3 regions of the Azotosporobacter soli genome follow, and region 2 is predicted to be linked to each of the others. Evidence: predicted binding sites of a transcription regulator. Region 2 holds the regulator's gene; each other region holds the start of a gene.
The links. The regulator HrcA, encoded in region 2, represses chaperone genes, less so after heat shock. The targets are predictions, from matches to a motif close to TGTTAGCACTCNNNNNNNNNGAGTGCTAACA.
Positions count from the first base shown of each region.

Region 1 (10,039 bases), on a different contig from region 2:
ATGTAATTCGAGTGTTGTTGGAAACGGCAACCTGTCCGATGATTATTGATGCAGATGCTCTCCGGGCCTTTACGTTACCGGAGAAAAAAAGGGTACAAACGAAAGCAATTCCCGTATTGACGCCTCATCCAGGCGAGATGTCGCGCATGACAGGTTTAGCTACGGAAGATATTAACGCAAATCGCATCGCGATTGCTCGCCGCTTTGCGGAGGAATGGGCGTCAATTGTTGTTTTAAAGGGAGCAAGGACAGTCATTGCCTTTCCGGATGGTGAAATTCACGTCAATCTTTCGGGGACGGAGGGGATGGCGAGCGGCGGTATGGGCGATGTTTTGACAGGCGTAATCGCGGGCTTTATCGGGCAAGGATTATCGAGTCATCAAGCGGCTATTGCGGGGACGCATCTTCATGGCGTAGCGGCTGAGAAGGCAGCTCTGCAAGGGGTGCAGGGAATGACGGCCGGTGATGTTTTGGCTGTTTTGCCGGAAGTTTTATTAACCGCTCTAAAAGGGCAATAAGAAAAGGTGAAGGAGGTGTTGCAGTGGCTCGTATGCTAATAAGCAGTATTTGTTTTTTGCTTTTGCTTTGGGTGAATGGAGCCGCTGCGGCAGCTGTCGCTGACTCGACTAATTCATTCAAGAAGAATGCCAAGCCGGAATTAACGAATTTGCGTTCTTCCTATATAAAAAATGATGTGACGACAGGCGGCGCAAAATTAAGATTGGTGGTCGATTCGAGCGGACCGGTGAAGGCGGTAGGACGATTAGAAAATAAGAACGGCCTGCAACTGGTAATCGATATCACTGGCGCGGCAAGCGCGAATATCGAGACAAAGACTGCGTTAAAGGGCGATGTTGCCGAACAAGTTTGCGCTAAGCGTCTCGATGAGAATACGCTGCGCCTGGAAGTCGATCTGGCGGAGGCCATTGAGGCTAAGGATTACCGGGTCTTTACTTTGCAGCCGGATTTGAAAAATGATAAACCTTTCCGCGTCGTGGTTGACATCAATAAAGCCAAACCGAAACCAAATTATCGATTTACTGCAGGGCTGAAAAACAAAGTGATCGCCCTTGATCCGGGTCATGGAGGCAGTGACCCCGGTTCAATTGGGCAACGCGGCACGAAGGAAAAAGAACTGACGTTAGCCGTTGCGTTGCGAGTGAAGGGGTTGCTGGAAAAATCTGGTGCGCGCGTCGTTATGACGCGCCAAAATGACCGGGATGTGTTCGGTCCTAACGCCAGTGCAGTGGATGAACTTCAGGCGAGAACCAACATTGCGAATAGAGCAAAGTCGGATGTGTTCGTCAGTATTCACATCAATTCTTTTCAAGACCGTAGTGTCGGAGGCACATCGAGCTACTATTATCCCAAAAGCGATTATGACCTGATGCTGGCGCGAACGGTGCAAGCGGGAATGTTGAAAGCCGGCAGTGTTGATGATCGCGGTGTCAACTCGGCGCGATTTTATGTAGTGCAGCATGCCTTGATGCCGGCCGTATTGACGGAATTAGCGTTCATTTCTAATCCGGAAGAAGAAAAGCTGTTAAGGACAGAATCTTTTCAACAAAAAATGGCAGAAGGCATCGTAGAAGGCTTGGGTGTCTTTTTTGCTCAGGCGGCGCAAAAAGGGGGCGGTGTGCGGTGAAGAAATTACTGCGTTATGGAGTCTTAGGTATACTGGCGATATTTTTTTTACTAGCTGCCGGATGCAGCGGTGCTGCTACGACGCAGAAAGAAAGTACGCCGCCGCTTGTTGCCGGCAGTCCTGAAAATGATGTGAGCAAGCAGAAACTGACTGTTTATTTTGCGACAAAAGATGCTAATCATGTTGCGCCGGAAGTCGTTTTTGTGCCAAAGACCGATAATCCGGCCCAAGTAGCGCTCGAACATCTGTTGGCGGGCCCGAAGAGCGCCAATTTGCTTGCGGTAGCCACTGCGGATGTGAAGCTGAAGCGAATCTGGGTAAAAGAACATACGGCATATCTTGATTTCTCGGATGGTCTGTTGAAGAAAGCACCGGGTGGCTCCGCATATGAGCGACTGTTCGTTGGTGCGGTGGTCAATACATTAACCGAATTCCCCAATATCACGAGTGTACGTTTTCTGGTGGAAGGGAAAAACATCGACACGATTACAGGCCATCTGGATTTGAGTGAGCCGGTACGGCGGGACGAGGCATTAATTAAGCGACCATGAGAGGCGGCGACTTGTTTGCCGCCCAAATTATTCTTGCATGCGGTGATTTTCCAAATAGGCGGTGAAGAAATGGATATTAGGCAAATTGGCGAATTCGGTCTAATTGAGAGGATTCGTGAAGATGCAATTGTGGAAGCAGCTACTGTTGTGGCGGGAATTGGTGATGATGCGGCTGTCGTATTAGCCACGCCGAAGCACTTTCAACTGTTAACGACGGATATGCTGGTCGAAAGTGTACATTTTGATTTGTCGACAATCAGTCCATGGCAGCTCGGCTACAAAGCGATTGCCGTGAATTTGAGCGATATAGCCGCCATGGGCGGAATTCCACGTCAGGTGTTGATATCATTGGCGCTGCCAAGCGATGTGACGATTGAATTCGTAGATGGACTGTATCAAGGGATAAAAGAAATTTGCCGTCAGCATGTGGTCAATATTGTAGGCGGTGATACGGTTTCAAGTCCGAATGGCATCGTGATAAACGTAGTTGTTCTTGGTGAAGTTGAACCGGCTTATTTACAGCGGCGCAGCGGGGCAAATGCAGGCGACTTGATCGTCGTAACAGGAAATTTAGGTGATTCGTCAGCCGGCCTAGAACTACTGCAACGAGGCAGATGGGAAGAGTTTAAATTTGCTTGGCCGTTGGTGACGAGTCATCTTACGCCACGCCCACATCTTAAAGAGGGGCGAGTTCTTGCAGCGCATACGGCGACCAGCATGAATGATATCAGTGACGGCCTAGCCAGTGAAGCGAACGAAATTGCCAATGCTAGCCAGGTTTGTCTGCGTATCGATGCAGAAAGGATTCCTGTCTCGACGGAACTGCGTGAAGCTGCAATTCACTTGGGGAAAGATTCGCTTGAATATGCTCTTTATGGTGGTGAAGACTATAAACTGTTGGCGACGCTGCCGCCAGAAGCACTGGCCGCTGTAAGCGCGCAGGTGGATGTTACGGTGATTGGCGTTGTGGAAAAAGGGGAGCCTGGCGTATTTCTTCTGGAAGAAAACGGCGCTTTATTGCGTCTTGAGGCGAAAGGCTATAATCATTTTAGGCAGAACGAAAAAGGAGAGCATGATGTGGCAATGTAGCACTAAATCGCCGGAGGAAACGCAACAACTGGCAGTGTTGTTAGCGCGGCATTTACCATCTAGGGCGGTTGTCTGCCTAGCCGGAGATCTCGGGGCCGGAAAAACGCTGTTTGTCAAGGCTTTAGCTGCGGCGCTCGGCGTAGAAGAAGAGGTGACGAGTCCGACTTTTACGCTGGTTAATGTTTATCAGGGGCGCCAGGTTATCTACCATTTTGACTTATATCGCCTGGCAATGCTTGAACAACTTGTGGATATTGGCTTCGAAGAATATGTGAATAGTGACGGCATTTGCCTGATTGAATGGCCGGATGAATTTCGGGCGGCGATGCCGGAACAATACTTATGGATTGAAATCAGCATAGCGGGAGAAAATCTGCGTAATTGGCGATTCTTACCACAAGGGGCTGAATATGAAGTGATCAGTGAGGAGTTGAAGAAATCGTGCCCATACTTGCGCTAGATACAGCAACCATGGTTTCCGGCGTCGCATTGGCTGCGCAGGGGAAGGTGATTGCGGAATTAACATTGCAAATCGGCAAAACGCATTCAGAAATGCTTTTGCCGCATATAAAAGAATTGCTCAATATGGCGGGAATTGATAAAAAAGAATTGCGCGCGGTAGCGGTCAGTATCGGTCCAGGATCGTTTACCGGATTGCGTATCGGGCTGGCGACGGCAAAGGCACTTGCTTATGCATTGAAGATCCCGCTTATCGGCGTCTCTACGCTGGAAGCCCTTGCGTATGGTGCGGCGACTCCCGGAGCGCTAATTGTTCCGTTGCTTGATGCGCAAAAGGGCAATGTTTATTATGCCGCTTTTGGCTGGGATGCAAATGGTTTGCGCGAAGAGCGGGCGGCAGGCGTTGCAGCAATAGAAGATATTCTTGCGCAGTTAGCGCAAGAAAAACGCCCAGTTATGGTACTCGGTGAGGCAGCTGTCTTGCATCGGGATAAAATTTTGGCAATGAAAGGCGAGGGAATCTGTCTTGCGCCGGGACATATCGTGATATCACGCGCCTCCAGTGTAGCCTTGCTGGGTGAAATGATGTTGCAGCAAGGACTGGTTTCGGACACGATGGCGTTAGAACCGCTTTATATCCGCCGATCAGAGGCTGAAGTCCTCTGGGAAAAAAGGCATGGTACAGCAACGTGAACACAACAGTTGTATTTCGCCGGATGAATCTGGCAGATGTAGATGGTGTTCTGGCAGTGGAGCAAGCCACCTTTTCGGTTCCTTGGTCAAGAGATGCGTTTGTAGGCGAAATGAACAATGAGCTGGCCATGTACATTGTTGCCTTGGAAGGCGGTAAAATTATTGGCTATGCTGGTGCTTGGGTTATCGTTGATGAAGCGCATGTGACGAATGTCGGCATTATAGCCGAGTGGCGCGGTCGCGGCTTAGGCGAGCGCTTAATGCGTGAATTGATTGCCAAAGTTAAGGCGCGGGGCGCAACGGCGATGACGCTTGAAACCCGTGTTTCCAACCGGGTTGCACAATCGCTGTACGGCAAACTTGGCTTTAAGTCAGCCGGATTCCGCCGCAAATACTATACGGATAATCAGGAAGATGCACTTATTATGTGGTGCGAAAACTTGCCGTGAGTCAATAAGATAAATAGGGGGTAAAGTGCGTGCAGACAAAAAAACTCTGTCTTACGCTGGCGATAGAAACCAGTTGCGACGAAACATCGGCAGCCGTGCTGCTCAATGGGAGGCAGGTGCTTGCCAATGTAATTTCATCACAAATTCCTTTGCACCAAAAATATGGCGGCGTTGTACCTGAAATTGCGTCACGCAAGCATATTGAAAATGTACTGCCGGTGATTGATGAGGCGTTGCAGGAAGCGGGCGTAACACTGGCGGATATTGACGTGATTGGCGTAACGTATGGTCCGGGGTTGGTCGGTGCGCTGTTGGTAGGCGTTGCAGCAGCCAAAACGTTGGCGTATGCCAGCGATAAACCGTTGGTAGCCGTCAATCATCTGGAGGGACATATTTTTGCCAACTTTATAAGCCATCCTGAACTCGAACCGCCGTTTGCCGCGCTTGTCGTGTCTGGCGGACATACGTCGCTTGTTCATGTAAAAGATTACAATTCCTTTTCATTGCTTGGGCAAACTGTGGATGATGCGGCAGGAGAAGCGTTCGACAAAGTTGCGCGTGTTTTAAAGCTGCCGTATCCTGGCGGCCCGCATATTGACCGTTTGGCAAAAGAGGGTAATGGACAAGCGATTGCTTTTCCAAGAGCATTGGCGCAAAAGAACAGTATGAATTTCAGCTTTAGTGGCTTAAAGTCGGCAGTCCTCAATTATTTGAACAGTGCGATGCAAAAAGGTGAAACAATTGTGGCGGCTGATGTGGCAGCTAGTTTTCAATCGGCGGTGGTTGATGTCCTAGTAATAAAAGCGATGCAGGCGTGTGAAATCTGTCAAAGCAAGAAGCTGGTATTGGCTGGCGGCGTAGCCGCAAATTCGGCTCTGAAAAAAGCATTGGCAGAAGAGTGCCGGGAACGCGGTTATGAATTTTTTTATCCGGAACCTGTTTTGTGTACAGATAATGCGGCGATGATCGCCAGTCGAGCGCATTATCAATACCGAGAAGGCTTGGTAGCCGAATTGGATTTAAATGCGGTGCCTTCTTTGAAGCTAATCGATGCAAATTTAGCAGATTGATAAAAACCAACATAAAGGATAATTCTTCTGTGAGGTAAAAAGGAGCGTGATCGGGTGGAAACGGCGGGAGAAATTTGTCGGCGGCAAATGTTATTGGCGCCGGCTCAGATTGCGGTGCTGGATCGCGTAGCAGCGGCCTTGGAGTTAGTCAGCGATTTAGCTCACTCCCAGGTTACGGTTTATATAAAGGGATCTGAAGCCGGGACGCTCGTTGTGGCTGCACAGGTTCGTCCGCATACAACGTTTGTCCAACACCGTTCGAATCTGGCGGGTACTGTGGTGCATGGCAGCGAAGAACCGTTGGTTTGGCGTACGATGAGCAGCGGCCAACCCATCAGTGGGCAACGTGAATGGGCGCTCGGCATGCTGATGAAAATGCAGACCTATCCGCTTCGTGATGCTGCGGGGGCGCTGATAGCAGTCGTCAGTTTTGAGACGACGCTTGATGAAGCGCGCGCAGAAGGCCATGAATTGTTAATTGAAACGGCGTATTGGCTGTTGGCGGCGGTAGGCATAGCCGCCAGTTCTACTTTGTACCGTTCTCTCACTGCCAGTGATGGCGTCATCTTGGTCAGTGCGGAAGGGAAAGTCATTTTTGCTAATTCTGCAGCCGACAGTTTGTACAAGGTGCTTGGTGTGGGTAATGTAGTGGGCCGACGAATCTACGAACGGCAGCTTCATATGCGGTTACTGCAGAAAGCAGTTAATAATCGTGAAGTCTATGAGGCGGAATTGGCAGTTGGACCGCTCGTTATTACGCAACGAGCCATTCCTATTTTGCGTGAAAATGAAGTGCGACGGGCAATCCTGATTGTAACGGATCGCACGGAATTGAAAAAAAAAGAACGGGAATTACTGATAAAGTCAGCGGTCATACAGGAAATCCATCATCGGGTGAAGAATAATCTACAAACAATTGCCAGTCTTTTACGCTTGCAGGCTCGGCGAACTCATTCGCCAGAGGTCAAGGCGGCTCTTCGAGAAAGTGTGAATCGTATTTTAAGCATATCGGTGGTACATGAATTTTTATCGCAGCAGGATGCTGAAGTGATTGACGTAATGGAAGTGGCCAAGAACATTTTGGATTTGGTCATGCAAAATATGCTGGAACCTGGATTTACTCTGCATACGGTATTTAATGGCGAAACGGTCATTCTACCATCGGAGCAGGCCAGCAATTTGGCGCTGGTGATTAATGAATTGATCCAAAATTCGATTGAACATGCTTTTCCAGGTCGCCACGAAGGTACAATCGGTGTTGATGTGGTGGCGCAGCCTGAACAATATTGCATTCGCATTTATGATGATGGAATCGGTCTGCCGGACGATTTCACGTTGCAAAGCAGCAATAGTCTTGGATTGCAAATTGTTCGTACCTTAGTTGAAAGTGATTTGGGTGGAAAATTTGAATTTTTTAACCAAAATGGAACCAGTGCGTGCATAACGATTTCCCGCAGCACAGAGGAAGGGGCATAATGATGGAAAAACTGCGTATTGTTATTGCTGACAATGAATCGATTATTCGCATGGATTTGCGGGAAATTTTAGAAGAAGCAGGGCATTCGGTAGTTGCTGAAGCGACGGATGGCGCTAAAGCAGTTGAAATGGCCAGGCGTCATCAACCAGATTTGGTCATTATGGATATCAAAATGCCTGAAATGGATGGCATTGCGGCAGCGACGATCATTTCACAAGAAAAAATTGCACCGGTGTTACTGCTGACAGCATTCAGTCAGAAAGAAATTGTCGACAAAGCAAAAGAATCCGGTGTTCTGGCTTATTTGGTAAAACCGGTTAAAGAAGTAAATTTGTTTCCGGCGATTGAAATTGCAATTTCTCGGTTTCGCGAATTTAATGAATTAGAGCAGGAATTGGAAAATATAAAAGGAACGCTTGAAACGCGAAAACTGCTCGATCGTGCAAAGGGAATTCTTATGGACGCGCATGGGCTTAATGAAAGCGAAGCTTATCGCAAGATGCAGCAATACAGCATGGCAAAACGACTTTCGATCAAAGAAGTGGCACAGTCAATTGTGGCAGCCGCAACAAAACGAAACAAGCGTTAAAAAGCGGACGAAATCCGGTGCATTGTCTGAAAAGGCAAAAAATGGCCGGATTTTTTTATTGCAGGTCTTGCTTTTTAGCGATGAATTATATATCATAGGAAATGTGGTTAGCACTCTTGACCGGAGAGTGCTAACAACGCAAACTGAAACCATATCGTAAAGGGAGGTACTTTCAATGATTAAGCCGTTAGGCGACCGTGTTGTCATCAAAGTGTTGGAGGGCGAAACTACCACGAAGAGTGGTATTTTGTTGCCGGATACTGCTAAGGAAAAGCCGCAAGAGGGCGAAGTCATCGCCGTTGGCGCTGGAAAAGTGTTGGAAAATGGTCAACGGGTAGCGCTTGATGTAAAAACTGGCGACAAAATCATTTTCTCCAAATATGCAGGTACCGAAGTCAAGTTTGACGGACAGGAATATCTTATTGTCAGCGAACGTGATATCCTGGCTATTGTGGAGTAATAGAACGGAAACGGATAATTTTTAGGAGGTTTTTATAAATGGCAAAGCAAATTCTGTTTAATGAAGACGCGCGCCGCGCGCTTGAAAGAGGCGTAAATGCCTTGGCCAACGCTGTAAAAGTAACATTGGGACCTAAGGGCCGCAATGTCGTATTAGATAAAAAATTCGGCGCTCCGTCGGTAACCAATGACGGCGTGACGATCGCTCGCGATATCGATTTGGAAGATCCGTTTGAAAACATGGGGGCGCAACTGGTAAAAGAAGTTGCTACCAAAACAAACGACGTTGCCGGTGACGGCACCACGACGGCGACGTTGTTGGCGCAGGCGATGATTCGCGAAGGCATGCGCAACGTAGCTGCCGGCGCTAACCCGATGATCATCAAAAAAGGCATCGAAAAAGCAGTTGTCTCGCTGGTTGAAGAAATTAAAAAATCGTCGAAAAAAGTAGAAACCAAAGATGCGATTGCGCAAGTTGCTTCGATCTCGGCAGCCGATGCTGAAATCGGCAACCTGATTGCCGAAGCAATGGAGAAAGTCGGCAAAGACGGCGTTATCACCGTCGAAGAATCCAAAGGCATGGGTACTAATCTGGAAGTCGTGGAAGGCATGCAATTTGACCGCGGCTACATTTCGCCATACATGATCACCGATACCGATAAGATGGAAGCGGTTCTCAATGATCCATACATCCTGATTACCGACCGCAAGATCGGCGCAATTGCCGACTTGCTGCCTACGTTAGAAAAAGTGGTTCAACAAGGCCGCGAACTTCTGATCATCGCAGAAGATATCGAAGGCGAAGCGTTGGCTACGCTGGTTGTCAATAAACTGCGCGGCACGTTCAAAGCCGTAGCTGTCAAGGCGCCTGGGTTCGGCGATCGCCGTAAAGCGATGCTCGAAGACATTGCCGCTCTGACCGGCGGTACGGTCATCACGGAAGAGGTTGGCCGTAAATTGGACAGCGTTGAACTGGCTGATCTGGGACGTGCGCGTCAAATTCGTGTTTCTAAAGAAGAAACTACGGTTGTTGATGGCGCGGGCGATGTTGCTTTGATTAAAGCGCGTGTTGGTCAGATCAAAGCGCAAATCGAAGAAAGCACTTCCGATTTTGATAAAGAAAAACTGCAAGAACGTCTGGCTAAATTGGCTGGCGGCGTAGCAGTAATTCAAGTCGGTGCAGCGACCGAAGTCGAACTGAAAGAAAAGAAATACCGCATCGAAGATGCTCTGAATGCGACTCGCGCAGCCGTTGAAGAAGGCATCGTAGCAGGCGGCGGTACCACGTTCATTTCCGTGCAATCGGCACTCGACAATATTGTCGCCGAAGGCGACGAAAGAACCGGCGTTGAAATCGTGCGGCGCGCGATTGAAGAACCGGTACGTCAGATTGCCAACAACGCTGGACTGGAAGGCGCTGTTGTCGTTGAATACGTTAAAAAAGCCGCCAAAGGCATCGGCTTTAACGCTTTGACGGAAGAGTATGTTGACATGATCGCTGCCGGTATCGTGGATCCGGCCAAGGTTACGCGTTCTGCGCTGCAAAATGCAGCTAGTA
Region 1 is NZ_JAUAOA010000009.1:56,901-66,939, reverse strand. Features, by position in the region: gene QTL79_RS10165 (NAD(P)H-hydrate dehydratase) at 1-518, shown strand, start outside; gene QTL79_RS10160 (N-acetylmuramoyl-L-alanine amidase family protein) at 551-1,645, shown strand; gene QTL79_RS10155 (GerMN domain-containing protein) at 1,642-2,196, shown strand; gene thiL (thiamine-phosphate kinase) at 2,266-3,285, shown strand; gene tsaE (tRNA (adenosine(37)-N6)-threonylcarbamoyltransferase complex ATPase subunit type 1 TsaE) at 3,269-3,745, shown strand; gene tsaB (tRNA (adenosine(37)-N6)-threonylcarbamoyltransferase complex dimerization subunit type 1 TsaB) at 3,727-4,437, shown strand; gene rimI (ribosomal protein S18-alanine N-acetyltransferase) at 4,434-4,886, shown strand; gene tsaD (tRNA (adenosine(37)-N6)-threonylcarbamoyltransferase complex transferase subunit TsaD) at 4,916-5,956, shown strand; gene QTL79_RS10125 (sensor histidine kinase) at 6,011-7,432, shown strand; gene QTL79_RS10120 (ANTAR domain-containing response regulator) at 7,435-8,022, shown strand; gene groES (co-chaperone GroES) at 8,198-8,482, shown strand; gene groL (chaperonin GroEL) at 8,521-10,039, shown strand, end outside.
Region 1: a site for HrcA is predicted at 8,128-8,158, ahead of groES (co-chaperone GroES). Genes of this name have one in related genera too.

Region 2 (10,039 bases):
CGCCGATTTCTTTGCGGAAAGGCCAACGATTGCAAATGGATGGCGTTGATATCGAGGTGCTGGCGGCGGGAGAGTTTGAAACCGGAAATAGAAATGAAAATGAAGGATCGGCCGTGGTGCGGATACAATATGGCAAACGGAGCTTTCTTTTAACGGGAGATTTAGAAGGGCGAAGCGAAGCTGCCTTGGTGAAAGCGCAGGGCGAGCGTTTGCATAGTACGGTGCTTAAAGTTGGTCATCACGGTGCGGCAAAAGCGACGAGCGAGGAATTCTTGGCGCTGGTGCAGCCGACTTGTGCGGCGATATCGGTTGGCGCAGGAAATTCGTATGGTCACCCTCATCCAGAAACGCTGCGACGTTTGCAAAGAGATGGGGTCAGGGTTTACCGTACCGATGAGAGGGGCGCAATCATATTTAGTACCGACGGTGACCGATTATCCGTGCAAACGTGGCGAGATTTATCGGACAATCCTTGGGAGTGGAAACGGCAGAACGGCGGATAGATTTGCTTTATGCATCGAATCGGGTACAATAAGGAAAGGAGAATCGCACAGGGAGGCTGGAATGAGCGCGAAGGATACGTTGAAACAATTGATGCAGGAGCCATTGGAGCGATTATATCTGTTGCATGGCGACGATTTATATTGGGTGCGAAAAGCGGAGCAGACATTAGTGGAAGCTTTGTTGCCTCAGGAAGACCGGCAGATGAATCTCTTGGTCTTTGAGCAGGAGGTATCGGTTGGGGAATTGGTGCGCAGCGTAGAGACGGCGCCGTTCTTCGGTCAGCGTCAGGTAATTGTTCTACGCAGCGGCAAAGGCTGGCAAAGTAAAGAAAAGGGGGACGAGGAAGCTCTTCTTGCATTATTGGCGAATATTCCAGAGTATGCCTGTTTGCTGATTGCCAGCGCAGATGGCGTCGATAAGCGTAGGCGCTGGTACAAGGCAGTGGAAAAAAACGGCCGGATCATCGAATTCGCACCGCTTAAGGCGAAAGACTTGCGCGCTTGGCTGCAGCAGGCGCTGCGCGAGCGCGCTTGCACGATGACAAGCGATGCGCAAGAATGGTTTCTCTCGATATTCGGACAGATGCCTCAACTGTCGCAAGAGTTGCTTGAAAATGAATTGGATAAGGTCTTCTTATATGTATATCCTAAGAAACAAGCGGACCTTGAGGCGGCAACCGCCGTTCTCGGAACGCTGCCGGAAACATCGGTCTTTGCAATCATGGATGCGATGAATCAGCGCAAAGCGGCTAAAGCGCTCGAACTGCTGCAGGAACAGTTTCGTGCAGGCGAACACCCGTTGCGTTTTCTTGGTTTGCTGGCGCGCCAGGTAAGGCAACTTTGGCAAGCCAAGGAATATTTGAAGAGAGGGATTGGCGCACGAGAACTAGGGCCGAAACTTGGTGTGGCACCATTTATTGCAGAAAAAATGGCAGCGCAGTCGAAAGGGTTTTCCGCTAAGGCTTTACGGGCTGCGTTTCAAGAATTAAGCGATGCGGATTGGGCGCTTAAATCCGGCCGCGCGGATGCCGCAGTGCTCGAAGGCATCATCATCCGCCTCTGCCGTAGAGAATAAGAAAACCGTTGGGGATAACCGCGCGGTTTTAATACGAAGTGGGGATGATAGGCAAAGAAAGGAAGAGGTTAAATTTCGCTTTATTTTCCTGCCTTTGTCTTGAAAATCCCTCTAGTACTTGTGATGCTTACGTTTATATTGAAAAAAAGAGACGGTCTCCCAACGATGAGACTGTCTCCGGATTTTTACGACGTGAAATGCAAAAATCCTGTCCAGAATCGGACAGGATTTCATCATACAAGCTTATGCAGCTTACTTTGCAACCGTATTTACATGGTGTGCTAAGCGGGCTTTTTTGCGAGCGGCGGTGTTTTTATGGATAACGCCTTTAGCGACGGCTTTGTCAATAACACTGCTGGCTTTAGTCAGGAGGACTTTGGCCTCATCCGCACTGCCAGCATCCACTGCCTCAACTACCTTACGGGAATACGTACGGATCGTCGATCTAACTGCGAAATTTCTGGCGCGACGCTCAGCATCGGTTTTTACACTGCGTTCTGATGATTTAATATTCGGCAACTCGTTCACCTCCTTAAAGACCTTTTACCTAGAGAATTTTAGCATGACCAGACAAAAATTGCAAGAGGATAGTGATAATTTTGTTGCGTGGCTTTGTAACTATTGCGGCCCGGCGTCGCCTGGTGATATAATCAAGAGCAACGCTAAGCCAAGGAAGGGAGTTTATATGACTACCGAATATATTAGAAACTTTTCAATCATTGCACATATAGATCATGGCAAATCAACGCTTGCCGACCGTTTGCTCGAATATACCGGCGCATTGACGGCGCGGGAAATGGAGAATCAGGTTCTTGATCAGATGGATCTTGAACGCGAGCGCGGCATTACGATTAAAGCGCAGGCCGTTCGTCTTGATTATAAGGCGAAAGACGGCAATACCTATCTATTAAATCTGATCGATACTCCGGGGCATGTCGATTTTACCTATGAAGTATCGCGTAGCCTGGCCGCCTGCGAAGGAGCATTGCTGGTCGTCGATGCGGCGCAGGGCATTGAGGCGCAGACGTTGGCCAACGTATATTTGGCTTTGGAAAACGACCTGGAGATTATTCCTGTCATTAATAAGATCGATCTGCCGAGCGCGGAACCGGAACGGGTGAAGCAGGAAGTGGAAGACGTGATCGGTCTCGATACGTCGGATGCGGTGCTGACCAGTGCAAAAGCAGGTATCGGTATCGAAGAAGTCTTAGAAGCGATCGTCAGGAAAGTCCCACCGCCAGTCGGCAGCGAGACGGCGCCTTTGCGCGCGCTGATCTTTGATTCGCATTTTGATGCGTATAAAGGCGTCATTGCCTATGTGCGCGTCATGGACGGTGTGATTCGCCCCGGGATGAAGATTCATATGATGGCGACCGACAAAAAGGTCGAAGTTACCGAAGTCGGCGTGTTCAAACCCTACATGACGACCGTGCCGGAACTCGGACCAGGGCATGTCGGATTTGTTGTAGCCAGCATCAAGAACGTCAAAGACGTACGGGTCGGCGATACGATCACGGAACTTGAAAATCCGGCGCTTGAGCCGCTGCCTGGCTATCGGAAGATAACTCCAATGGTCTACTGTGGTCTCTACCCGGTGGAAAACAGTGAATATGATCTGCTGCGCGATGCGCTGGAAAAACTGAAGCTTAATGATGCATCACTGGTCTTTGAACCGGAAACATCGGTTGCGCTTGGTTTTGGTTTTCGCTGCGGTTTTCTCGGCTTGTTGCACATGGAAGTCATCCAAGAACGCCTCGAGCGCGAATACGGCATGAATCTCATTACCACCGCGCCGAACGTAATTTATCGCGTCTTCAAGACGAACGGTGAAGAGCTGACGCTTGACAATCCGTCGCATTTGCCGGCGCCGCAAGTCGTCGATCATATTGAAGAGCCGTATGTTAATGCATCGATCATCGTTCCTAAGGATTACGTCGGCGTCGTCATGGAATTGTCGCAAGAAAAACGCGGTGAATTCCAGGACATGAAATATCTCGATGTGAACCGCGTAACGTTAACGTACCACATTCCGCTCAGCGAGATTATTTATGATTATTTTGACCGCTTGAAATCATCTTCACGCGGCTATGCATCGCTTGATTATGAAGTGATTGGTTATCGGACTTCAAAGTTGGTGAAGATGGATATCCTGCTTAATAGCGAACCGGTGGATGCGTTGTCGATTATCGTGCATCAGGATAAAGCGCAGTACCGTGGACGACTGTTGGCGGAAAAACTAAAAGAAATTATTCCGCGGCAAATGTTTGAAGTGCCGATCCAGGCTGCGATCGGCAACAAGGTCATTGCAAGAGAAACGGTGCGCGCGATGCGCAAGGACGTACTTGCCAAATGTTACGGCGGCGATATCAGCCGCAAGCGTAAGCTACTCGAGAAGCAAAAAGAGGGCAAGAAGCGGATGAAGCAAGTGGGGAGCGTTGAAGTGCCTCAGGAAGCGTTCATGGCGATTTTACGGGTTGACTGAGGCAAAGGCAGAGAGCGCGGTCGCTTTCTGCCTTTGTTTTGTCAAAGCAAAGAGTGTAGAGTAAGGAGGCGGGTTTATGGAAATCGGCCTATATATCCATGTGCCGTTCTGTGTGCAAAAGTGCCTGTATTGCGATTTTACTTCCTATGACAATATGACGGATCTCTTTTGGTCTTATACCGATGCATTGCTTCAGGAAATCGCCAAAGAAGGCGCGGCGCTGGCAAAAGATGGCGTTCAAGTGAGTACGGTTTATTTTGGCGGCGGTACGCCGACTGCTTTGCCGATCGAATGTTTGGAGCGTCTGCTGTTGCAGGTTAAGAAGTCCTTTTCATTGTTGCCTGAGGCGGAAGTCACGATGGAAGTTAACCCTGGTACGGCGGATGCGGAAAAATTGACGTTGTTGCACAGTTATGGCGTGAATAGACTGAGTTTCGGCGTGCAAAGCTTTGATGACGATGTTCTCGAGGCCTGTGGACGCATCCATCGCAGCAAAGAGGCGATTGCCGCATTGGATGCGGCAAAAGCGGCGGGCTTTAGCAATGTAAGTCTCGATTTAATGTACGGACTGCCTCGCCAGACGTTTGAATCATTGAAAGAAAGTTTGGCGCAGGCAGTGGAACTCGATGTGACGCATGTTTCGGTCTACGGCTTGAAAGTGGAAGAAAACACGCCGTTTTTCTATCTGGAAAAACAGGGGAAATTAGAATTGCCGGATGAAGACGTGGAAGCGCAGATGTATCAATTCGTGAATGAGTTTCTGCCAAACAAAGGATTTCGCCGTTATGAAATCTCTAATTATGCGAAGCGCGGCTACGAGAGCAGGCATAATCTTCGTTACTGGAGATACCAGTCTTATCTGGGATTGGGTGTGGCCGCACACTCGTTTTTGGAGGGGCGGCGCTTGGCGAATACGCAGGATGTGCACGAGTATATCGAAATCGTCTCACGCGGCGGATCGCCGCGCGTCGAATACGAAGAAAGTGATGTTTGGACGGCGATGGCAGAGTTTGTCTTCTTGGCGCTGCGCACGGCAGACGGATTGGAAACCGCCGAATTTACGCGCCGCTTCAGCGTTGTCTTCGACGATATTTACGGACAAGTGACCGCAGAGCTGATCGAAAAGGACTTGGTGCGTCACGCAGGCGGGCGAATCTGTCTTACTGAACGCGGAATGCAATTCGGCAATCAGGTGTTTGAAGAATTTTTGCCGGAATAGGTTTCGGCTTGACAGCGGCGGGCGGGAGTGGTATTTTGTTAGTAGGTGTTAGCACTCTATAACGAAGAGTGCTAACAACAGGAGGTGTTGTACGATGCTGGATAAACGGAAAAAGATCATTTTGCATGCGATTGTAGATGATTATATTTCTACGGCAGAACCTATCGGCTCACGGACCATTGCGCGAAAGTATGACTTGGGCGTCAGCCCGGCTACGATCCGCAACGAAATGGCTGACTTGGAACTATTGGGTTATCTCGAGCAGTTACACACCTCTTCGGGCCGGATTCCCTCCGGTAAGGGCTATCGCTTCTATGTCGATTCACTGCTGGCGCCCACGCAAATATCAGATAAAGAAGTCACGCTGGTCAAGAATTGGTATCAGGCGAAAGCAAGACGACTGGATGAGGTGTTTCAGGAAACCGCGCGTTTATTGTCGCGCATGACGCGAAACATATCCTTAGTTCTGGCGCCGCAGTTTGGGCAATGTAATTTTAAGTATTTACAGTTTATGCCGTTTGATGAGACTAGGGCCATCTTACTGATTGTTACCGATACCGGCATGGTTGAAAACAAAGTGATCGATTTACCACAAGGTATGCGGGTCGAAGACTTGCAACGCCTGGCCAATATGATGAACCAAAGGCTATCGGGTCTTTCTCTCGACCAAATTGAATCATCGATCCTACGTGAAATTAAGGAGGATCTGCTGGCGGAGGCCAAGGTCGTCGATGACGCGATGAAGGTTATCCGGCAAGCGCTGCGTGGCGAAAAGCAAGACCGCGTCTATCTGGGTGGGACGACGCAACTTTTGAATCAGCCCGAGTTTCGTAACCTCGAGAAGGTGCGGATGTTGCTTGACATGCTGGAAGAAGAACCTCTTCTCTGCGATTTGTTGCAGCAGCGTCAGCAAGAGACGGACAGCGGCGTAGTGGTTACCATTGGTGAAGAAAATAGTTACCGCGGCATCCAGGATTGCAGTATGGTGCAGGCTACATACCGTATTGGCGGACAGGTAGTCGGCTCGGTGGCGGTTCTTGGCCCGACACGGATGGATTATGGGAAAATTATGTCGATCATGGATTATGTGCATACGCATTTGGAAGAAATGCTAAAGGATTATAAAGCATAAGCAAGGAGGGATGTCCGTGAACCTGAAACAGGCAGGGGGGGGCGCCGACGTAGATGAACGTATGGCGGCTCTATTGACGAATGCGAATGCGGTCCGCGCGATTACGGCGGCTGTGGAAGGAACGATCGGCCCTAAAGGCTTGGATACGATGCTGGTGGATCGGTTTGGCGAAGTCGTCATTACCAACGACGGCGTTACGATCCTCGACAAGATGGATGTGAACCATCCGGCAGCCAGGATGTTGATTAATATCGCCAAGGCGCAACAGGCGGAAGTCGGTGACGGAACGACCACGGCGACGATCATGGCCGGCGGTCTGGTTTCCGAAGGTGTCAATCAGGTCTTGCGCGGCGTGCCGGTTGCAAAAGTGATTGAAGGGGTTCGCTACGGCGTGGCCAAGGCGCTCGAGCAAGTGAAGGAACGCGCGCGTCAGGTACACGATTTGACGGAGCCGGTTTTGCATAATATTGCGATGATTGCCGGGCGCGAATATCAGGACATTGCGGAGCTTGTCGTTAAAGCGGCGGAATTGATCGGTCGCGATAAGCTGGCGGAAGATCATTTTAAACTCTCGGATACGATTATTGCGCAGGAAGGCGCTGCGAATGAGGTCTTTATGGGTGTCATTGTCGACCGCGAGCGGATGAACCAGGAAATGCCGAAGCGGGTGACGCAGGCGAAGGTGCTGGTCATTGACGATGCGCTCGAGCCGGAAGAAATCGGCGGCGAAGCGCTCAGCACCGAAGCCGGATTTAAACGCTATGTGGATCTGCAGGATGAGTTCAAAACCAATCTGCAAAAGATTATCGAACTGGGTGTCAAAGTGGTTTTAGTGGATCGCGGTGTGCATGATTCGGCGGACGAATTGTTGGCGGATGCCGGCATTCTTGTCGTGCAGCGTGTAGCAAACAAGGATTTACGCCGCGCGGCGGAGCATGTTGGCGCAAGGATGATCAAGCGAACTGGCTTGAAGAAAGACGCCTGCGATATTGCAAGATATCTCGGTATGGCCGATGCGATCTTTGAAGATGAAAAGCTCAATCATATCCGTTTGCTGGGCGGTTCGGGAAAACCGATGGCGACGATTCTGGTCGGCGCATCGACGGCAGAGGTCGTCGGAGAACGGGAACGGATCGCTAAAGATGCGGCATCAAGCGTTCAGGCGGCGATAAAAGGCGGTTATGTGCCTGGTGGCGGTTCGCTTGAAATTGCCATCAGCCGTGAAGTGGCGGCTAGTCGTGACGGACTGAAAGGCATGTCTACTTACGGTGTCGATTGTGTGGCCAGTGCGTTGCGCTGTCCGCTGGAACAGATTGTTGAAAATGCAGGCTATAATCCGCTGGAAAAAGTCGAAGAAGTTGTGCTAGCGCAGCTTGAACAGCAGACGGATTCTCTAGGCATCGATTGCGACAGCGGGCTGGTCGTCGATATGCTGGAAAACGGCGTCGTTGATCCGGCGCTGGTTAAATTGCATGCGATTAAGGCGGCCGGTGAGGTGGCGATCGCGATCTTGCGCATCGATACGATCATCAAGAAGCGAGATGAGAATTCCGGAGCGAATACGGCCCCGAATACTGAGGCCGTCATACCGGATTTTTGATTGAGACAGTGAGTAGATAAGGGTGAAGGACCCATAAAACGAGGTGAAACAGTTGACGAAAAAGAAAATGGAAGAAGCGAAAGCGATGGAAGAAACAGTCGATTTAGTGGATGAAGAACAGGCGACGGTTGAAACAAAAACCGTTCCGGGCGTTGAAGAACTGACGTTGGAGGTCGCTGAAAAACAGCGTTTGCTTGATGAGCAGGTGAATCACTATAAACGCCTGCAAGCGGATTTTGAAAATTTCCGTCGCCGGACAAGACAAGAAAAAGAGGAAATGTCAGCTTTTGTGACGCAAAATCTGATCTTGGATCTCTTGCCGGTCGTTGATAATTTTGAAAGAGCGATGGCGGCGGCAGGCAATCAAGATGCGGCCAACCTGTTGACGGGAATCGAGATGATCTACCGTCAATTGGCGCAGACGCTTGAGAAGGCAGGGCTGACGCCAGTAGAAGCCGTGGGAACCGCGTTTGATCCGCAAAAACATGAAGCTGTTATGCAAGTTGCCGATGACAGTCAGGAAGCGGGGATCATTCTGGAAGAGTTTCAGAAAGGTTATGCCGTAGCCGGCAAAGTGATCCGTCCGAGCATGGTAAAAGTGGTAGGATAAGAATAAGGCGGTTGACAGTCTGCAAAAACTGTTCACAATAAATAGGCTTAATTTTGAGGAGGAATGAACATGGGTAAAGTAATTGGTATAGATTTGGGAACGACAAACTCCTGCGTAGCGGTGATGGAAGGCGGCGAACCGATTGTTATTGCTAATGCGGAAGGCAGCCGCATCACTCCGTCCGTTGTCGGTTTTTCGAAAACCGGCGAACGCCTAGTTGGCCAGCTGGCTAAACGACAAGCGGTTTCCAACACCGATGGTACTGTCAGCTCAATCAAACGTCATATGGGAACCGACTATAAAGTAACAATTGAAGGCAAGGGGTATAGCGCGCCGGAAATTTCGGCGATGATTCTGCAAAAACTGAAGACCGACGCCGAAGCATATCTGGGCGAGTCGGTAACGCAAGCGGTCATTACGGTTCCGGCTTATTTCAATGACAGTCAGCGTCAAGCTACGAAAGATGCCGGCGTCATTGCCGGACTTGAAGTCTTGCGCATCATCAATGAACCGACCGCGGCTTCGCTCGCCTATGGCATGGATAAGGGCGAAGATCACACGATTTTGGTATTTGACTTGGGCGGCGGCACGTTCGACGTTTCCATTTTGGAACTTGGCGACGGCGTATTCGAAGTAAAAGCGACCAGCGGCAACAATCGACTGGGCGGTGATGATTTCGACGAACGCATTATGAATTGGCTGGTAGCCGAATTTAAAAAAGAAAACGGTATCGATCTGTCCGGCGATCGTATGGCGATGCAGCGTCTGCGCGAAGCGGCTGAAAAAGCGAAGATCGAGTTATCGGGAGTTTTGACGACCAACATCAACCTGCCGTTCGTAACGGCAGACCAAACGGGACCAAAGCATTTGGACGTCACGTTGAGCCGGGCTAAATTCGACGAACTGACGGCCGATTTGGTCGAAGGTACGATGGGGCCGACTCGCCAAGCGATGAGTGATGCGGGACTGAGCCCGAAAGATATTGATAAAGTAATCCTGGTTGGCGGTTCGACCCGAATTCCGGCAGTACAGGAAGCAATCAAAAAAGCGATGGGCAAAGAGCCGCATCGCGGCGTGAATCCGGACGAATGCGTGGCGGTTGGTGCGGCGATTCAAGCCGGCGTATTAGTCGGTGAAGTCAAGGATGTTTTGTTGCTTGACGTAACGCCTCTGTCGCTGGGCATTGAAACCCTGGGCGGCGTGTGCACGAAGATCATTGAACGCAACACGACGATTCCGACCTCTAAGAGCCAGGTTTTTTCGACGGCTGCGGACAATCAAACTTCGGTGGACATTCACGTGCTGCAAGGCGAACGTGAAATGGCATCGTACAATAAGACGTTGGGACGGTTCCAGTTGAACGACATTCCTCCTGCACCGCGCGGTATTCCTAAGATCGAAGTCAGCTTTGACATTGA
Region 2 is NZ_JAUAOA010000022.1:51,335-61,373, reverse strand. Features, by position in the region: gene QTL79_RS15255 (DNA internalization-related competence protein ComEC/Rec2) at 1-503, shown strand, start outside; gene holA (DNA polymerase III subunit delta) at 565-1,578, shown strand; gene rpsT (30S ribosomal protein S20) at 1,831-2,097, opposite strand; gene lepA (translation elongation factor 4) at 2,264-4,060, shown strand; gene hemW (radical SAM family heme chaperone HemW) at 4,137-5,279, shown strand; gene hrcA (heat-inducible transcriptional repressor HrcA) at 5,374-6,411, shown strand; gene QTL79_RS15225 (TCP-1/cpn60 chaperonin family protein) at 6,428-8,011, shown strand; gene grpE (nucleotide exchange factor GrpE) at 8,055-8,621, shown strand; gene dnaK (molecular chaperone DnaK) at 8,691-10,039, shown strand, end outside.

Region 3 (10,039 bases), on a different contig from region 2:
GTTGGATTAATGGCGAAGCGGCGGCAAAGCGGCGCAGTAATATGAATGGCGTGAATCCGTGCGGCGAGATTTTGCTCGATTCGAAAGGACTCTGCAACTTGACGACGCTCAATGTGCTTGCGTTCGTCACGGAGAACGGCAGCGTCGATCTGCCTGCGTTGCTTGAAGCGCAGCGCCTGTCGGCGCGAGCGGCTTATCGCATGACCTGCGTGGAACTGGAATTGCCGAGATGGGACGCGGTGCAGGAACGTGATCGTCTCGTCGGTTGTTCGCTGACCGGTTGGCAGGACATGGTCAATGCGGTGAAAATGGAGCGTGCGGCGCAGGCCGAGCTGCTCGCCAAGTTGCGCCAAGCCGCAAAGACGGCGGCGGACGATTATGCGAGGGAACTCGGCCAACGCGCCCCGATCCTGGTGACGACGATCAAGCCGGAAGGCACACTCAGTCAGTTACCGACGGTATCGAGCGGCGTCCACTACGCTCATGCGCCTTATTTTATCCGGCGCATCCGCATCAGCAGCAGCGACCCGCTGGTGAAAGTGTGCGAAGAACTTGGTTATCCGGTCTATGCCGAAGTCGGTCAGGAATGGGAAACGTGCGTGACGAAGGTCATCGAGTTTCCGGCTAAGGCGCCGCAGGGACGGACTAAATATGACGTATCGGCGCTTGAGCAATTGGAAAACTATAAAATGTTCATGCAGCATTATGTGGATCACAATTGTTCGATCACGGTGTCGGTGCGTAATGACGAATGGGCCGACGTCGAAGAGTGGGTCTGGGATAACTGGGACGATGTCGTTGCGATATCGTTCTTGGCGCTCGACGACAGTTTTTACGAATTGCTGCCGTATGAGGCGATCGACGAAGAGGAATACCGGCGTCGCGTTAAGGCGATGCGCCCGTTCCTGCCGTCGCTGTTGGCCAAGTATGAGCGGGAAGGCGATGTTTTTGACCTGGGGGAGGACGGCTGCGAAAGCGGCATTTGTCCGATTCGCTGAGAAAAAAGGCAGACGGTGTGATTTTTCACATCGTCTGCCTTTTTCTTGTCGCTAGTAGTCCGCAGAGATGCGGATCTCACCGTCGTGAACATAAAGAGATAAGTGCTGTAGCGCGTCCGTCATTGTCCGGGTCAATCGTCCGATCGAGACCTGCGTGCCCGGATAGATCACATCGGCAACTCGGATGATGCCGGGTTTTAACGATTTTAGAAGCGCTTCGATATCGGTGATACGTTCTTTCGTTTCTTGGAGCTGTTCTTCGAGTACGACGCATTGCGTCGAGAGTTTTTCATGCCGCGCCTGTTTTTCCGTATCAAGATTTTCGCGGCCGCGTACGTTGAGATAACCTAGCAGACGTTTCGACTCTTGGTATAAGGATTCGAAGGTGGTTACCGAGAGGCGGAGCGCATCGAGTTCGTCCTTGAGAAAGGGGTTGCCTGCGACTTCAAGTCGGGTCAAGAGGTGCGTGTGATTGCCGACAGTCTTGCTGCAGATCTCTTCGCCTGCTGAAATCCGTCCGCCGATGATGCGGCCGCGACGTCCGATCACCGCGACCTTGAGACCGGCGAAGATGGAACTGTTCATGACGACATCGCTGACCGTCACGCTTCTTCCGGCGAACAGGGAGGCATTTTCGACAAACAGCGCCGAGATGTCCTCCCGCGCCTTGATCTGGCTGCGGTTCATGCCTTGGATGCCTTTATGAACAAGGATGTTGGTCGCTTCGATCACGCCGCCGCTGACGCTGCCGCGAATCTCCACATTACCGCCGGCTTTGAGCGAGAAGCCGCATTGTAGGGAACCGTGCACTAAGACGCTGCCGATAAAATCGATGTTGCCGGTGTCGTAATCGATGTCCGACTTGATTTCTAAAAGCGGCAGAACGCCGACGCGTCCGTGCGCGATATGAAGCTGCCCGTCGATTGCGGCCAGCAGCTTCAACTTGTCCTTGACGCTGACGTTCTTTCCGACCGGCAGGGCGATCTCTTTGCCATGCTTGGCGGGAATCAGGTTGCCGAAGATGTCGTTGCCGGGAATGCCGGCGCTGGCCGGAATTTTTTCGAGCAATAACTGGTCTGCGCTTACGCTGAGGAATTTATTGATGTTTTTGAAATCGACACGATCGCCGTCGATTTCCTCCGGCCGGCCCTGCGCTTCGATGTCGATATGATAAGTCAGGACGGCGTCCGTGCCGTCCTGCGGCGCTTTGCCGCGCGCGCAGCAAACTCCGGTGCCGGAGCCCTGATCAACTAAGTCGGCGATGGCTGCATGGTCAATGCCGTAGATGACTCTGGCTGCGTGAAGTTCCTGCAGGATCTGCGCCGCACTCACAGGACTGGCGTCAGGCGGCAAGATCACATCGACGAAGGCGCGCAGGCGATCCGGACGGATATGGACCCGGATTTCCGCCGGAACGGCCGGAGGCGGCTCTGGCGGCAGCGGGTTGGCGATCAGAACGGGGCGTCCTTTTGCTTCCAGAACGGCCTTTTCAATGGCCGGCAAAAGAAAGAGAGTGATATTTCGTTTCTTTAACTCTTCGAGAATGACGGATTGGTGAAGAGGCTGGCCGCCGTTTTTCGGCGGATATACTTTGACATAAACGCCCACTTCCGTGATGCTGAGAGCGTAGCGCCCGTTTTCGGCGGGTAGGGAGGTCGGATCATCCATGAAAGCGACTCCTTTTGCAATAAGTGTGGTTTCAAGTGACAAGACAATGACTGAACATGTTCGGTGGGCAGCAACCGTTTTCCTGCAGGAAAACGATCAGGCGCCGCTTTTTTTGCGGGACAAATAGCGTTTTTGGCCTTCGAGGAAAAGGTGCTTTTCTTCTTCGTCTTCCGTAGCCGCCTCGGGAACCGGTTGTGGTTTTCCGTTGGCGTCCAGAGAAACCAGCGTGAAAAAAGCGGTCAATGCGATTTTTTCCGGTTCTTCATTGCTCAGATCTTCTACGCTTACGCTCACGGAAATTTCCATGGAACTGCGTCCGGTGAACGTCAAGCGACCGTGGCAGGTCACCAGATCGCCGATCCGAACCGGATGATGGAATTCCAGTTGATCCACGCGGGCGGTGACGACATTGGCGCGCGTATGGCGGCGCGCGACGACGCCCGCCGCGGTGTCCATGAGCTTCATAATTTCACCGCCGTGCACATTGCCGGCCGGATTGGCATGTTCCGGCATCATGACGGCGGACATGGTGACGAGAGAGTGGCGGATGGGTTTGCGGTTCATCATGATTCCTCCGGATAATATAGATAAGCTACTTCTATTATAACATGTCTGCTGCGACTGGGCGCGGCAAGAAAATGAGCGTGAAGCGGAAAAACAGTGAAGATTGCGTCGTCAGATTACGATAGTATTAGTAGAGTCTGTGACGGGAGGTGAAAAAGGGGATAAGCCAGGAAGGCGAATCGTTTTATGCATGGATGCGACCGGGCCGGATTTATCCGGACCTATCATACGTATGAATGATAAGGAGGCGCAAAAACATGACAAACGGAATCGGAGACCTAGGTAGTTTCAAGGTGGCTGCGACGCTTGGCACAAGCAAAAGCAGCGAAAACGCGAAATCGAACGACACGAAGCCGAAATATCTGACGGTACGAGACGGGCAATACGCCTATACCTATGTCGTGATCAGCGACAATTTCAAGGTGCTGATCGGACGGGTACCGCTGAGCGACGAGGAAAAGAAAGAAGCGGCTGAGAAAGAGGAAAAAGCGAAGTATGCCGCTTCGGAGGCTGCCAAGCAGCAAAAGGAACAGGAAGCGGTTCAAAGCGCCAACGCGCCGTTTCAAAACAGTCAGGATTATATCGCCTGTCAGCAGGTGGTCGCGCAAGCCAAAGAAAAGGGTATGTTGCCGTTCCTATAAGAAACCAAAGGAAAAGAAGCCTGCATGTGCAGGCTTCTTTTCCTTTGGGCCGATTTATTTGGCCATCAGTTTGGCTACCAGATTCGCGAAGCTTACCGGATCTTCCGGCGCCAGGCCTTCCATCAAAAGAGCCTGGCCGTAGAGCAGATCGCAGTAATCTTTGAACGACTCGGAATCCGGCGCTGTTTCATGCAGGTTCTTCAAGGTGCCGAACAGTTCATGCGTCGGATTGAGTTCAAGGATGCGACTCGCTTTGAACATACCTTGGTTCATTTCCGCGAGGATCTGTTCCATCGACAGGCTGATGCCGCTGTCGCCGCTGACCAGGCAGACTGCGCTTGATTTCAGACGGCTGCTGACGCGCACTTCGGCCACTTTACCGCTGAGTTTTTCCTGGATTGCTTTGATCAAGCTTTCATTTTCTTTGGCGATCTCTTCGGTCGCCGGTTTCTCGGCGTCAGGAGAACCCAGATCATCGAGATTCAGGTCGCCGCGGCTGACGGACTGGAAGGTTTTTTCCTTGTATTCGCGCAGTGCGTCGATTGCGAACTCATCCACGCGATCGAACAGGTAGAGGACTTCGACGCCCTTGTCGCGCAGCAGTTCCATCTGCGGCAAACGTTCGACGGCGGCGCGGTCTTTGCCTGCGGCATAATAGATGACTTTTTGTCCTTCCGGCATGCGGGCGATGTATTCATCCAGGCTGGCCAGGTTTTCTGTGCTGTGCGAGGTTGGGAAGAGCAGCAGCGCTTGCAGTTTTTCCCGGCTGGAGAAATCGGAGTAGACGCCGCTTTTAAGCGCCTTGCCGTATTCTTTCCAAAAGAGTTCATATTTGGCGCGATCCTTCTCGAGCATCGATTCCAAGGTTTTCAGGATGCTTTTCTCCAGATTCTTGCCGATTTTTTTCAATTGGCTGCTTTGCTGCAGCAATTCGCGAGAAATGTTGAGCGATAGGTCCGGTGAGTCGACCAGACCGCGTACGAAGCGCAGATGCTCCGGCAAGAGATCCTGACAGTTGTCCATGATGAAAACGTTTTTGCAGTAGAGGCGAATGCCGCTGGTCGATTCGCGCTGGTAAAAATCAAACGGCGCATGGGCAGGCAGGAAGAGAACCGAGGTGTATTCCACCATGCCTTCGACCTTGGAATGGATGACTTCAAGCGGCGCTTCCCAGTCCTGGAACATTCCTTTATAGAAGTTGTCGTATTCTTCGCGGCTGATCTCATTCTTGTTGCGCGTCCAGAGCGGCGTCATTGAATTAAGCGTACGAACGGTTGTCGTTTCGATTTCTTCCGCATCTTCGATGATTTTGCCTTCGGCGTCACGCGGCTTTTCTTTTTCGCTGAAACTCATCTTGATCGGATAGCGGATGTAATCGGAATATTTCTTGATCAAATCGGAGAGCGTGCGGCGTTCGATGAAATTTTCCGCCGGATGTTCGCTGCTGTGATGTTCTTCGTTCAAATGCAGGATGATCGTCGTGCCGCGGCTGTCTTTCTCGCACTCTTCGATGCTGTAGGTTCCGTCGCCGGTCGACTCCCAGCGTACGCCGCTTGCTTGTCCGGCGGCGCGGGTGATCAGCGTGACGCTTTTGGCTACCATGAACGCAGAGTAAAAGCCGACGCCGAATTGGCCGATCAGCTCGGTGTCGCCGACCGAACCGGCTTCTTTTAGTTTTTCAAGGAACGCCTTTGTACCGGACTTGGCGATCGTGCCGATATTTTCTACGACTTCATCATAAGTCATGCCCATGCCGTTGTCGGAGATCGTCAGTGTGTTCGTCTTTTCGTCCGGCAACAGATATATTTCAAAGTCGGAGTTTCCTTCCAGTAAATCCGGATTGGTCAATGATTGAAAACGAACCTTGTCGATTGCGTCGGATGCATTCGAGATCAGTTCGCGCAGGAAAATTTCCCGATTCGTATAGATGGAGTGTACCATCATCTCCAAGAGTTGCTTGGTCTCCGCCTGAAATTCCCGGGTCTGTTTTTCTTGTGTCATCATGAAGCCTCCCATTCTAGTCTAATCGACGCTATCTTGCGTTTCGCGCACAGGCGACGATGTTTTGTTAGCACTCTGATTCCATGAGTGCTAAATCATCTTTTATGATAACGAAAAAGTAAGATAAATGCAACGCTTCTTGCTTAAATATATTGGAAAAAAGCAAAGGTAAATGGAGGAAATTTCCTTTTTATGGTGAATTAGGATATAGTAATAACGGGAAACGGTTGCAGGAGTGACAAAGTGATGGGGATGAAGAAGAAAAGGGGGAGCTGCCATGTTTGATTTAAGCAAGAAGTATCGCTTGGTGACGCGCAGTGATTTTGACGGATTGGTATGCGCCGTGCTGCTGAATGAAATGAATCTGATCGATGAGATAAAATTTGCGCATCCGAAAGATATGCAGGACGGCAAGGTCGAGATCACCGAACGCGACATTACAACGAATCTTCCCTATGTCGACACGGCCGGACTCGCTTTCGACCATCATTTGAGCGAGACGATCCGCGTGGGCTGGGGCAAGCAGAATCACGTCATCGACGGTGTCGCGCCTTCGGCGGCGCGCGTCGTCTATAAATATTTCGGCGGCAAGGAACGATTTGCCGCTATTCCGGAGGAGATGATGCTGGCGGTCGACAAGGCCGACGCGGCGCAATTCTCGGTGGAAGACATCCTCGATCCGCGCGGTTGGGACTTGCTCAGCTTCATCATGGATGCGAGGACAGGACTCGGACGCTTTAAAGATTTCAGAGTTTCCAATTATCAGTTGATGATGGATCTGATCGCCTATTGCAAGAATCATACGATCCAGGAAATTCTCCGCCTGCCGGACGTAAAAGAACGGACCGACATGTACTTCCTGCATGAAAAAGATTTCAAAGACCAAATCAAGCGCTGCGCAACGGTGCATGATCATATTGTCGTGCTGCACTTGAAGGAGGAAGAGCCGATTTATACCGGAAACCGCTTTATGATCTATGCGCTGTTTCCGGAGAGCCAGATCTCGATTCATGAAATCTGGGGCTTGAACCGACAAAATACTGTGTTTACGGTCGGGAAATCGATCGTGAACCGTGCATCGCAAACGAATATCGGCAAGCTGATGCTGAGCTACGGCGGCGGTGGGCATCCGAACGCCGGTACCTGCCAGATCGAGAACGACAAAGCGGATCAGGTCCTGGCTGAGCTACTGCAAAAGCTGTGAAACGACAAGGCTTCCATAAACGAAATCAAGCGGGACGTTTTTACACGAAGAGTCGAAGAAGGTAAGGCGGGAAGATTTTATTATTCTTCTTCCTTTCTTCTTAACGGGTCGATAGGAGCGGCCCGCTTCGCTTCTTTCATGTTCATTCTATTTTAGCTACGCTCTGCAAGGCTTCCGTAAAAGGGAGCCTTGTTTTCTTTGCTGATTATTGTTGCAAATTTCCCAAAAGTAGATTAAGATTAATTGAATAGTAATTGAACGGCGTTAGTTTTAAGGATCATGGGTGCGGATTACAATGCAACAGTGAAGTAAAACTAGGGGCCTGCGGGGGTGCCTAGTTTTCAATTTCTAAGGGCTTACGAACAACATGTTACTGTTGAATATAATGAATGGAGGTGTTCCTTTGAAGAACACAACTGAAAAACTTTCGATCATTCCTCTGGGCGGTTTGGGGGAGATCGGCAAAAATATGACTGTTTTCCGCTACGGCGATGACATTGTCGTAATGGACTCGGGCCTGGCTTTCCCCGAAGATGACATGCTGGGGATCGACCTGGTCATTCCCGACATGAGCTACCTGGTGGAAAACAAGGATAAGGTCCGCGCCGTCGTCATTACGCACGGACATGAGGATCATATCGGCTCGCTCTTTTATTTGCTGCGCCAGATGGACGTACCCGTATATGGCTCTAAACTGGCCTTGGGTCTGGTGGAAGGCCGTCTGAAAGAATATCACGTTTCCGATCACAATCTGATTCCGGTGGAAGCCGGAGAAAAGATCCAGATCGGCGCGTTTGAAATTGGCTTCATCCGCGTCAACCACTCGATTGCCGATGCGTTCGGCATTTCGTTCAAGACGCCGGTCGGCACGGTCGTCCATACCGGCGACTTCAAGATCGACCAGACGCCGGTTGACGGCAAGATGACCGATTTGCACCGCTTTGCCGAATTGGGCGACGAAGGCGTTCTCGTCATGATGTCGGACAGCACGAATGCGGAGCGTCCCGGTTATACCAAGTCGGAGCGCACCGTCAGCGAGGCGCTCGATGTGCATTTTTCCGAAGCCAAGGGGCGGATCATCTTAACGACCTTTGCCTCCAATGTGCCGCGTTTGCAGCAGGCAATCGATTCCGCTTGCCGCTATGGGCGCAAAGTGGCTTTACTCGGCCGCAGTATGGTCAATGTGGTTGCAAAAGCGACCGAACTTGGTTATATGCAAGTTCCGGACGGCGTCATCATTGAACCAAATGAGATTTCCCGCTATCCGGAGAATCGGATACTGATCCTGACTACCGGCAGCCAAGGCGAGCCGATGGCCGCACTGAGCCGTTTGGCGAACAAGAGCCATCGCAGCGTCGAATTGAATCGCGGCGATACGGTACTGATTGCGGCAACGCCGATTCCCGGCAATGCGCGCTCCGTCGGCCGGATTGTCGATGCGCTGATGAAACTGGGCGCGGACGTCGTATATGAAAAATCCGAAGGCATTCACGTTTCCGGTCATGCCAGCCAGGAAGAATTGAAGCTGATGCTCAATTTGATCCGGCCGAAATACATGATTCCGGTGCATGGCGAATTCCGGATGCTGAAGGCGCATGAACGTCTGGCGACCGAAGTTGGCGTGCCAAAGGAAAATATCTTTATCGGTGAAAATGGCGCGGTGTTCGAATTTACCGCGGATAGCGGCAAAATTGCCGGCAAAGTGGCCTCGGGCAAAATTTTCATCGACGGTTTAGGCGTCGGCGATGTCGGCAACATCGTGATTCGCGATCGCCGTCAATTGTCGCAGGACGGCGTATTCATCGTCGTTGTGACCCTCGACAAGGAGCGCGGCTGCGTACTGGACGGCCCGGACATCGTGTCGCGCGGTTTCGTCTATGTGCGTGATGCCGAAGCACTGATCGGCGAGGCGAAAAAGATCGTCCGCACCGTGCTGGCGCGTTCGGAGAACGGCCCTATCACGGAATGGGCGCCGCTTAAGAATGCAATCCGCGATGCGGTCGGCAAGTTCCTCTTTGCCAAGACGGGGCGCAAGCCTATGATCCTGCCGATCATCGTCGATATTTGAGTGAAAACCAGCAAACCACCATCAGCCTGAGGCTTGATGGTGGTTTTTTATGATTTTAACACGCAGATCTTTTTTACTTATGGCAGGAAAAAAGTAGCTGGAAGCGGTATTATCATAAAGATTACGCGTCGACAAATAAGATGGACGGGTGCGATAGGGGGACAGTATGATTACGACATTGAAAAATGATTTTATTACGGCGTCGCTTGACAGTCTTGGCGCCGAATTGACGAGTTTGCGGCTGAACGAGGACGGATCGGAATACCTCTGGCAAGCGGATGCGGCGCATTGGGGTCGTCATGCACCGGTGCTGTTTCCGATTGTCGGGCGGTTGCGTGACAATCGTTGCCGGATTGCGGGCGAAAGCTATGCAATGACGCAGCACGGTTTTGCGCGGGACATGGAATTTAGCGTTGTGGAACAAAGTCCAGACGCAGTCACATATTGTTTGAAGGCCGATGCGGCGACGCTGAAAAAATATCCCTATCATTTTGCGTTGTGCATTGAATATCGTTTGTGCGTTAACGCCATTAACGTCGCGTATCGCGTGGAAAATAAAATGGATACGGAGATGTTTTTTTCAATCGGCGCGCATCCGGCTTTTAATTGTCCGCTAGTGAGCGGCGAAACATTTGCCGATTATTATCTGGAATTCGAAAAAATGGAGACGATCGGCAACTATTTGTTGGAACATGGATTATTACGCTTGGAAACGAAACCCTTGTTAAAAAACGAAGCGGTGATTGGCCTGAATTATCCGCTCTTTGCTAATGATGCGCTGGTTTTTAAAGGTTTGCAGTCGCGCGTGGTCAGTTTGAAAAGCCGCAAATCTGACAAGTCGGTAAAAGTGATGTTCGAAGGTTTTCCCTATCTTGGCATCTGGTCAAAGGAGGCT
Region 3 is NZ_JAUAOA010000015.1:13,287-23,325, forward strand. Features, by position in the region: gene nrdJ (ribonucleoside-triphosphate reductase, adenosylcobalamin-dependent) at 1-998, shown strand, start outside; gene QTL79_RS12615 (flagellar assembly protein A) at 1,050-2,666, opposite strand; gene QTL79_RS12620 (acyl-CoA thioesterase) at 2,763-3,233, opposite strand; gene QTL79_RS12625 (hypothetical protein) at 3,488-3,871, shown strand; gene htpG (molecular chaperone HtpG) at 3,926-5,872, opposite strand; gene QTL79_RS12635 (exopolyphosphatase) at 6,150-7,076, shown strand; gene QTL79_RS12640 (ribonuclease J) at 7,462-9,144, shown strand; gene QTL79_RS12645 (aldose 1-epimerase family protein) at 9,311-10,039, shown strand, end outside.
Region 3: a site for HrcA is predicted at 5,938-5,968, ahead of htpG (molecular chaperone HtpG). Genes of this name have one in related genera too.